Regions from separate parts of the Brotomerdimonas butyrica genome, predicted to be linked through region 2. Evidence: predicted binding sites of a transcription regulator. Region 2 holds the regulator's gene; each other region holds the start of a gene.
The links. The regulator HrcA, encoded in region 2, represses chaperone genes, less so after heat shock. The targets are predictions, from matches to a motif close to TGTTAGCACTCNNNNNNNNNGAGTGCTAACA.
Positions count from the first base shown of each region.

Region 1: the regulator HrcA is predicted to act here: its motif matches at 1,870-1,900, upstream of htpG (molecular chaperone HtpG).
Region 3: the regulator HrcA is predicted to act here: its motif matches at 1,609-1,639, upstream of OCV59_RS10260 (co-chaperone GroES).

Region 1 is NZ_JAOQJP010000001.1:181,135-184,361, reverse strand. Features, by position in the region: gene htpG (molecular chaperone HtpG) at 1-1,837, opposite strand, end outside; RNA gene ssrS (6S RNA) at 1,969-2,149, opposite strand; gene OCV59_RS00785 (metallopeptidase family protein) at 2,326-2,715, opposite strand; gene OCV59_RS00780 (hypothetical protein) at 2,765-3,227, opposite strand, start outside.
Region 2 is NZ_JAOQJP010000007.1:69,126-72,352, reverse strand. Features, by position in the region: gene dnaK (molecular chaperone DnaK) at 1-550, opposite strand, end outside; gene grpE (nucleotide exchange factor GrpE) at 586-1,152, opposite strand; gene hrcA (heat-inducible transcriptional repressor HrcA) at 1,139-2,188, opposite strand; gene addA (helicase-exonuclease AddAB subunit AddA) at 2,370-3,227, opposite strand, start outside.
Region 3 is NZ_JAOQJP010000014.1:44,563-47,789, forward strand. Features, by position in the region: gene groL (chaperonin GroEL) at 1-1,156, opposite strand, end outside; gene OCV59_RS10260 (co-chaperone GroES) at 1,176-1,448, opposite strand; gene OCV59_RS10265 (DNA-3-methyladenine glycosylase family protein) at 1,702-2,586, opposite strand; gene OCV59_RS10270 (DUF362 domain-containing protein) at 2,773-2,943, shown strand; gene OCV59_RS10275 (redox-sensing transcriptional repressor Rex) at 3,039-3,227, opposite strand, start outside.

The DNA.
Region 1 (3,227 bases), on a different contig from region 2:
TCAGTCTAGCCTGGTCGTAGAGCAGCGCGGTGTACTTCTTTACCGTATCCTTGTCCGTATCGTATTCCTTCTTGAGCTTTTCGAGTACAGGATGCTTTGCGTTGATCTCGAGTACGCGCTCAGCCTGCACTTTTTCGTCTGTAGGCATAGCGTTCAGCACCTTTTCCATCTCTATGGAAAGTCCGCCCTTTGACGTCAGGCACACAGGATGGCTCTTGAGTCTGTGCGAAAGCTTTACTTCTGAAACCTTGCCGTCCAGTGACTCCTTCATGAACTCGAGCAGATCCTTGCTCTCTTCCGCCTGCTTCTCCGCAGCTTCTTTTTCTTCCTTCGATTCTTCGATGTCGAGATCCTCGCCCGATACCGACTTGAACTGTTTCTCGTCGAATTCGCGCATAACCTGCAGTGCGAACTCATCTATGCTGTCTGTGAGGTAGAGTATCTCATAGCCTTTTTCCTTGAGGAGTTCTGTCTGCGGCAGTCTGTCTATCTGTTCTACAGTCTCGCCCGAAGCGTAGTAGATGTATTTCTGTTCGTGCTTCATCCTGCTCACGTATTCCGAAAGCGTAACGAGCGCTTTCTCAGTAGACGAATAGAACATCAGCAGATCCTTGAGCGTTTCCTTGTTTGCTCCGAAGCTGTCGTAAAGTCCGTATTTCAGCTGCAGTCCGAAGTTCTTGAAGAAGCTGATGTATTTTTCACGATCGGTCTTGAGCATGGAAAGCAGCTCGCTCTTGATCTTCTTTTCGAGTCTCTGTGCTATTGCTCTGAGCTGTCTGTCATGCTGCAGCATTTCCCTGGAAATGTTCAGCGACAGATCCTGTGAATCCACAAGGCCCTTTACGAAGCTGAAATAGTCCGGCAGCAGATCCGGGCACTTGTCCATGATCAGCACGCCTGACGAGTAAAGCTGCAGGCCTTTCTCATAGTCTTTAGTGTAATAGTTGAACGGAGCCTGTCCCGGTATGAACAGCAGTGCCGTATAGCTTACCACGCCTTCGACGTCGGTGTGTATGACCTTTGCAGGATCTGTAAAGTCGTAGAACTTGTCTTTGTAAAATTCGTTGTAGTCTTCGTCTTTTATCTCGCTCTTGTTCTTCTTCCAGAGAGGCACCATGCTGTTGAGCGTTTCGAGTTCCTGATATGTCTCGTATTCCTGCTCTTCAGGCTTCTTGTCTTCGCAGCCCGGTTTCAGTCTGTGCTTCTCTACCATCATCTGTATAGGATATCTGATGTAGTCTGAGTACTTCGTGATCAGGCTCTTTATCTTGTAAGTATCGAGATACTCGCTGTAATTCTCGTCGTCTGTATCTTCCTTGAGCGTCAGCGTTATCTCTGTTCCGTTGCTGTCTTTCTCTGCTTCTGTGATCGTGTATCCGTCTGCTCCGGATGACTCCCACATGTACGCTTCATCTGATCCGTAAGCTCTGCTCAGCACGCTGACTTTGTCACTGACCATGAACGCCGAGTAAAAGCCTACGCCGAACTGTCCGATTATGTCGATCTCGTCTTTCTTGTCCATCTCGGATTTGAAATCCAGCGATCCGCTCTTTGCGATAGTTCCCAGGTTTTTCTCCAGCTCTTCTCTCGTCATGCCCATGCCGTTGTCGATGATCCTGAGTGTCCTGTTCTCTCTGTCGGTTTCGATCCTGATACCGAAATCATCACGAGATATTCCCGTATCGCCTTCTGTGATCGTCTTGTAATAAAGCTTGTCCACTGCGTCACTCGCATTGGAGATCAGCTCTCTTAAAAATATTTCTTTATGTGTGTAGATCGAATTGATCATTAAATCCAAAAGTCTCTTTGACTCTGCCTTGAATTGCTTTTTAGCCATTTTGAATCATCCTTTCGTTTTGATTTTTCATTTGTTAGCACTTCTCTTTATCGAGTGCTAACAATATAATAGGACAATTCTTTTCAAAAATCAAGTGCCGGCGTGGGAAATTTTACTTTTTTTCGCAAAAAAAAAATCCCGACATGCCGTCAAGGATATAATTCACACCCTATCTTTACAATAGGGGGGTGCCCTGTTCCCGCTTCTGTCTTCCGTTCAGGGACGGCCCGACATAAGCTAGTCAAAAACCCGGACTCCCAATGTCATCATGTAGGTTGAATTATACTACCTCATCGCACATCTCAGGATATCATGCTCGGAATATATGACGTGCAGTTTCTGCACTGTTCCCTAGCCAAGTTTAATTATAATTATATTGTATGTTAATTTCAAGTAAATAATTCGATATTTTGATGATAGAATAAGCATATTTCTGTGTGCCGATCATCATGTATCCGTGTGCTGATCGATGTGACGCAGAGCATCTGTCACCCCTGTCCCCTGTCATTACTGCGATTTATATAATCTCTGATCTGCTGTGCATCCTTTTCCTCGAGCATTTTTTCTCCGGCAAGCGATTCCATGTGATGTGTGAACTCGTGATAAAGAGTCTCCCGCATTTCTTCTATAAGCCGTTCTCTGCTGCTTCCCGCAAAAAGTTCACAGAACGAACCGTAATATATCTCTATCAGCCTGCCCATCGACGAGCTGTGCACATAAGTCCCGAGCACCCACAGATCCGCAGCCTTTGCATAAGGGCTGAGCTTCCTGTCCGGCAGTATGAGTATGCCGCCGTTCAGATCACGATAAAATTCATCCGGCAGCTCATGTGCTATATCATCCATTATTTCCGTGAATTCGTCTATAGATATCATCATATCATGCTCCCCGCTTTCCCTGACACCGATCCTGTACTACATCGCTTCATCACTGCAGATTCAGTCTCAGCGACAGTATCCTTTCCGTTATCACATGGAAAGCCGCCAGCTGGATGACCGTTACAGCCGCAGCGAAGCCCAGTACCGTCTGCCCTGCATTCAGCATGTCATTCACCGTATTCACCGAAAACGAGCTCCATCCGCTCAGTGCTCCCGTAACATCCAGCAGCATCATGATCAGCACCGCCAGCACAGTTATAACTATATTTATACCGACATAAGCGCCCAGTGAAAGAAGTATCCTGTACTTTCCTGCAAGCTGACCGATCGAAAGCGAAGCGTATATCTGATATATGCTTTTCAGCAGCGACAGTATCACTAATATTATGAACTCTGCAGCGACCAGTAACACCTTCGGCTCTTCCCTGAACATATCCCTGATGAAGCCGCAGAATTCCGTGATCGCACCAAAGCTTCCCGTGCCTGCCATGACCAGAGCCGAAAGTACCGAA
Region 2 (3,227 bases):
CCAGCTCGAGGATCGATACGTCGAATGTACCGCCGCCCAGGTCGTATACCAGGATCTTGTGCTGTGACTCATCTTTGTCGAGTCCATATGCCAGTGATGCTGCCGTAGGCTCGTTGATGATTCTCTTTACATCGAGACCTGCGATCTTTCCTGCATCCTTCGTAGCCTGCTTCTGGCTGTCTGTGAAGTAAGCCGGAACTGTGATTACAGCTTCAGTTACCTTTTCTCCGAGGTAGCTTTCTGCATCTGACTTCAGCTTTCCGAGGATCATTGCCGAAATGTCCTGCGGTGTATATTTCTTTCCGTCGATATCTACAGTGTGGTCTGTACCCATATATCTCTTGATCGACGCTATCGTTCTGTCCGGATTAGTGATCGCCTGTCTCTTTGCAGTTTCACCTACGAGTCTTTCTCCGTTCTTTGCAAAACCTACGACTGACGGTGTGGTTCTGTTACCTTCCGCATTAGCTATTACAACAGGTTCTCCACCTTCAAGAACTGCTACACATGAATTTGTTGTTCCTAAATCGATTCCTATTACTTTTCCCATTTTATTTTCCTCCTGGATATATATTTTTTCGAAAGCTAGCCGACTACTTTTACCATCGACGGTCTTATTACCTTGCCGTTCAGGGTGTAGCCCTTCTGCATCACGCCGGAAACCTTGCCGCTTTCGTATTCTTCAGTTTCCTCTGTCATCACGGCGTTGTGGAAGTTCGGATCGAACTCCTCGCCAAGTGCCGGGATCTCAGCCAGGCCCGCCTTTTCAAGGACGTCGCTCAGCTGCTTGAATATCATTTCCATACCCTTCTTGAAGCCGTCGTCGCCGTCATCATGCTCGAGCGCTCTCTCGAAGTTGTCGATCACATCGAGCATCTCGGTTATCAGCTTCTCGTTGGCGTATGAATAAAGATCTGTCTTTTCTTTCTCCACCCTCTTCTTATAGTTCTGGAAATCAGCCATAAGTCTCAGGTATCTGGTATCGCCGTCTTCCTCCGGCTCCTTCTTTTCGGAAGCCTCCGGAGCTTCGCCGGCATCCTTTCCAGTCTCTTCTTTATCTTCGGCCTTTTCTTCAGCCCCTGTATCTTCCGGAGCCTGATCTTCAGCCTGTTCCTGTTTCTTTTCCTTATCGTCTATATCAATCTTTGCCATCCTCGTCTCCTTCCGTTATCATAAAAGCCTTGCTTATATTATCTGTAAGGTACTCAACGACGGAAGTGACTTCGCCGTATCGCATCCTCGTAGGACCTATAACTCCGATCTTGCCGACCATCTTGCCGTCGACATGATATGTCGCTGTTATGAGACTGCAGTCCTGCATCATCTCGTTCTGGTTCTCGTTGCCTATGGTTATTATCACACCGTTGTCTCTGTTTATCAGAGTCTTTGTGAGATCCTCCTTGCGGCTCACCATCTCCAGGAACAGTTTGGCTTTATCGATATCGTTGTATTCCGGTATCGAGAATATGTTTGTGAGTCCGTCCATGTAAAGGTTCACATTGAGCATATCCTCAAGAGTCTTCACGAAGTTCGGAACGATATTCTTTTCAAACATTGCCATCGCTTCAGCATCTGATTTGAATGCCTTGATTATATCGAGCGTCAGTGCCTCGCTCAGCGTCTTGCCGCGGTAGTTGTACGTCATCGTCTTTGCCAGTATCCTGAGCGTTTCCTCAGAAGCCGCTCTGTCCAGATACACCGATGTATTGGACACCTTGCCGCTCTCCGATACGAGCATCAGCACCACTGTCCGCTCATCGACCGGAAGCAGGTTTATATATTTCAGAGTGTCCTGATCCTTCTTCGGTGTCATCGCAAACGCTGTAAGACTCGTGATCTCTGACAGCACATGTGCCGCACGCTGCACTATATTCTCCAGCTCGTTCACATTGCTGTGAAGCTGCATCGCTATAGCGTCCTTTGCCGCCGCACTGAGCTCTGTCCTCGGCATCATCTCATTTACATAGAGTCTGTATGCCTTCTCGGAAGGAACTCTGCCGGAAGACGTATGCGGATGAGTAAGATAACCCATCTCCTCCAGATCCGACATCTCGTTTCGGATCGTCGCCGGGCTTATGCCCAGATCATAGTTCCTCGACAAGGTCCTTGAGCCTACCGGCTCGGCAGTCCTGATAAAATCAGCTATGATGGCCTGTAATATTTTCAGTTTTCTTTCACTTAAATCCATCTTAGGCCTCCTGTTGTTAGCACTCATTGTCTTCGAGTGCTAACTACAGTTTAAATTTACCACCCAATGGGTATATTGTCAACACTTATTTCAAAATTTTTTATCGTTTACCGGTATTTTTTATCATTCATTTTAAAAATAAAAAACATTGTAAAATATCCGTCGTCCTGCACATCGCTTTTCATTTTACCGCGATGAACTTTTTCGATCCGAACAGATACAGGTACGCCTCCTTCACAGGCTTTCCGGATGCGATTTCCAGCGCCTCTCTGTATATGTCTATCTGACCTTCATACATCCGCACGAGCTCACGCTCACGTTCTTCGTTTCCCGCATAGCTGTTCTTGTAATCGATAAGCACGATGCCGTCTTCCTCTTCGAAATAGCAGTCTATGATACCCTGCACGATCGTGTCTGCTCCCTTTACATTCCTGCGGAGTATGAATTCGCGCTCCTTGTACAGATGCTTTGACATCGCTGCGCGCTTTCCCGGCTCTCCGCGGAAAAACGCTTCTATATTATCTATACGCACCGCAGCGGCTTCTTCATCCGTTATCGTACCGTCCTCACACAGTCTGTCAATGGTCTCTCTGATGTACTGCCGGCCATGCGCCGCCGCTTCCGCAAAGTCGAGCTTTTCGACAACAAGATGCATCAGCGTACCGGTCTGCATGCTGCTTATTCTGTCTCTTTCCATGGAAAATGCAGGCTGTGCGAGAGTCGTACTGCGTTCACCGCGTCCGTCCGGCAGTTCGCCGGCTGCAGCCTTTGCATATATGTCTGACATCACGTCCGCATCTTTTCCGGCATTTTCAGCCAGTTCCTCCTGTCTGAGCCTGTTGAGCTCCGTTACCGAATACTTCGATTTCACTCCCGAAACATCCATATAAGGATATTCGAACGAAAGCCTTTCATCTATCAGCTCTCTCAGACGATCATCAGCACTCTCCCTGCTCATGCCGAACACGTCGGCGATCCGCGCCCTGGAATGGACGCGCGTATCGTCACACGAGCCGTCTTCTTCGCTATCCTCATGTAT
Region 3 (3,227 bases), on a different contig from region 2:
CAGTTTCTGTTGCTGCGCCGACCTTGATGACAGCTACGCCGCCAGCCAGCTTGGCAAGTCTTTCCTGAGTCTTTTCTCTGTCGAAATCCGAAGTAGTGTTCTCGATCTGAGTCTTGATCTGAGCAACTCTTGCCTTGATCTCCTCAGCATCTCCCGCACCGTTCACGATAACAGTGTTTTCCTTGTCTACCTTTACAGTGCCTGCGCTTCCCAGCATATCTGCAGTAGTTTCCTTGAGCTCATATCCGAGATCTGATGAAATAACTGTACCGCCTGTCAGGATAGCGATATCTTCGAGCATAGCCTTTCTTCTGTCACCGAATCCAGGTGCTTTTACTGCAACGCAGTCGAATGTTCCCTTGAGCTTGTTGACGATGATAGTTGCCAGAGCTTCGCCTTCCAGATCATCACAGATGATGAGGAGCTTTCTTCCCTGCTGAACTACCTGTTCGAGTACAGGCAGGATCTCCTGGATGTTCGATATCTTCTTGTCAGTGATCAGGATGTAAGGGTTTTCGAGAACCGCTTCCATCTTCTCTGTATCTGTTACCATATATGGTGAGAAGTATCCTCTGTCGAACTGCATACCTTCAACTACATCGAGAGTAGTTCCCATAGTCTTTGATTCCTCGACAGTGATGACTCCGTCTTTTCCCACTTTTTCCATAGCTTCCGCGATCAGCTGTCCGATGTTCTCGTCTGCAGCTGATACTGCTGCTACCTGAGCGATGCTGTCCTTGTTGTCCACTGTCTGAGCCAGTCTCTTGATCTCATCTACAGCAACGTCTACAGCGCCCTGGATACCTCTCTTGAGTACCATAGGGTTAGCTCCTGCAGCAACGTTTTTGAAGCCTTCCTTGATTATGATCTGAGCCAGCAGAGTAGCAGTAGTCGTACCGTCTCCTGCCACATCGTTAGTCTTTGAAGCGACTTCCTTGACTACCTGCGCACCCATGTTTTCCACTGAGTCCTCGAGCTCGATCTCTCTTGCGATCGTAACACCGTCGTTTGTGATGAGCGGTGAGCCGAACTTCTTGTCGATCAGCACGTTTCTGCCCTTAGGTCCCAGCGTGATCTTAACTGTATCTGCTAATTTATCTACACCTGCCTGAAGTTTTCTTCTGGCATCTTCTCCGTAATGTAATTCCTTTGCCATATCAAAATACCTCCCTTTATTATTCAACTATCGCCAGAATGTCTCTCTGGTTCATGATCGAGTACTCTTCGCCGCCGTACTTGACATCTGTACCGGCATACTGAGCAAATATCACCTTGTCCCCTGTCTTGAGCTCCATTTTCTCGTCTTCTGTTCCAGGTCCGACTGCAACTACCTCAGCAACCTGCGGTTTTTCCTTAGCCGAGCTCGTAAGAAGGATACCGCTCGCCGTTTTTTCTTCCGCTTCTATTTTCTTGATAACTACTCTTGAACCCAAAGGTTTGATTCCAATACTCATTATGTCATCTCCTTTACATTTTTCTTATATAATTTGAAAAAGGATCTTTCCTTTTTATATGCACCTCTGTCTGAGCTTTATGCAAAGCTCACTCCGCGGCCGTCGCTGCATCTGTCATGCAGCAATTCTGCAATGCTGCCGACGCCCCGGCGATTGTTAGCACTCATTATTTCCGAGTGCTAACTATAATTTACAGCCATTTCCGCTATTTGTCAACCACCTTTTTTGATTTTCTTCGCTCAGCGGATCACAGATTTTTGTTGTGAGTTATGTAATAGAAAAGATACTGCTGGGCTATTCCTCCGTACTCTCCGAAATGTTCCGCCGCAAAGTCCGCCATAGCCTTCATATCGCCCTCATCCATGCCGTACAGCCTGTTCATGACCTTCCTGACCCAGACGTCTATCGGGAACCGGTCCATCTTTCCCAGCGAAAACAGAGCGATGCAGTTTGCCACCTTCGGTCCTACACCGGTGTACCTCCTGAGCTGATCGAAAGCCTCGTCCGAGCTCACCTCATCCGTTCCCAGCCTCTCCAGGCTCTCTATACCTTCCTCCGCTACCATTTTCGCCGTATCGATCAGATACTTCGCTCTGTATCCGAGCCGGCATGGAGCGAGATCATCCAGTGAAGCTCCCGCCAGCACTTCCGGGGACGGCAGATCATAGAATTCCTTTCCGGCGAGCGCCCCTGCTCTGCTGCCCAGCGTCTCAGCCAGCGAGTTTATGCATTTCTTTATACGAGGTATGTTGTTGTTCTGAGATATTATAAATGAGATCAGGGTCTCCCATTTGTCCTGATTGAGTATGCGTATGCCCGGCCCGTATTCGATGGCCTTTGCGATCACCTCGTCTTTGCATGAGAGCTGTTTCTTTATCTCCGAGTAATCTCTGTCAAGATCCAGATAATGATGCCATATGTTCCTGTAATCGTCTTCATCCGCGCCGTGTATCTTCAGCACTCCGGTGTCACTGTCATACTCCATGACCGCCACTCTGCCGTGAGCGGTCCCCGCATACATCCCGTCAGCTGTCTTTTCCCACCTGAAACACTGCCCGCAGTCAAAGATATTGTCGAGATCAAAATCTCTTACCCCCTCGGCGATCAGTACTCCGTTATCTTCTCTTGCCATTACACTGTCCCTTTCTCTTTCATATATATGATATCCATATCGATCCATCTGCAGGATCCCGCGGTCTTAAAGCTCTTTCCTGACCGCTTTTCCCTGTAAGTACGTAAACTTTAATCTTGAATTCCTCGTTAAGGTTTGTTATAATCAGTTTGTCATTTAGTGATAATTTTAAAGGAGGTACTTACAATGGCTTATGTAATCAAAGACTCATGCATCAGTTGCGGAGCTTGCATGGACGAATGTCCTACAAATGCTATCTCAGCCGGCGATTCTATGTATGTTATAGATGCTGACACTTGCATTGATTGCGGTGCTTGCGCAGGCGCATGTCCTGTGGATGCTCCAGTTGAAGAGTAGTTCAAAAAAACATATATCAATGTGATAATTAATAACCGTTTCATAATGAAACGGTTATTTAATTTACCAATATTCTTATGTAATACACCCTGAGCCTATTCCTGACTCTGATTTCTGTTCATATGGTATGCGAGAGAATGCAGGCTGTCGCTTATATGCATATTCTCGAGCGCCACATGATTAGGTGTTTCTATGTCTATCGGTGCAAAATTCCAGAGACCCCTCACCCCTGCGAAGCACAGCTTGTCTGCAACTTCCTGGGCGGCGTCCTTGGTAGTACATAT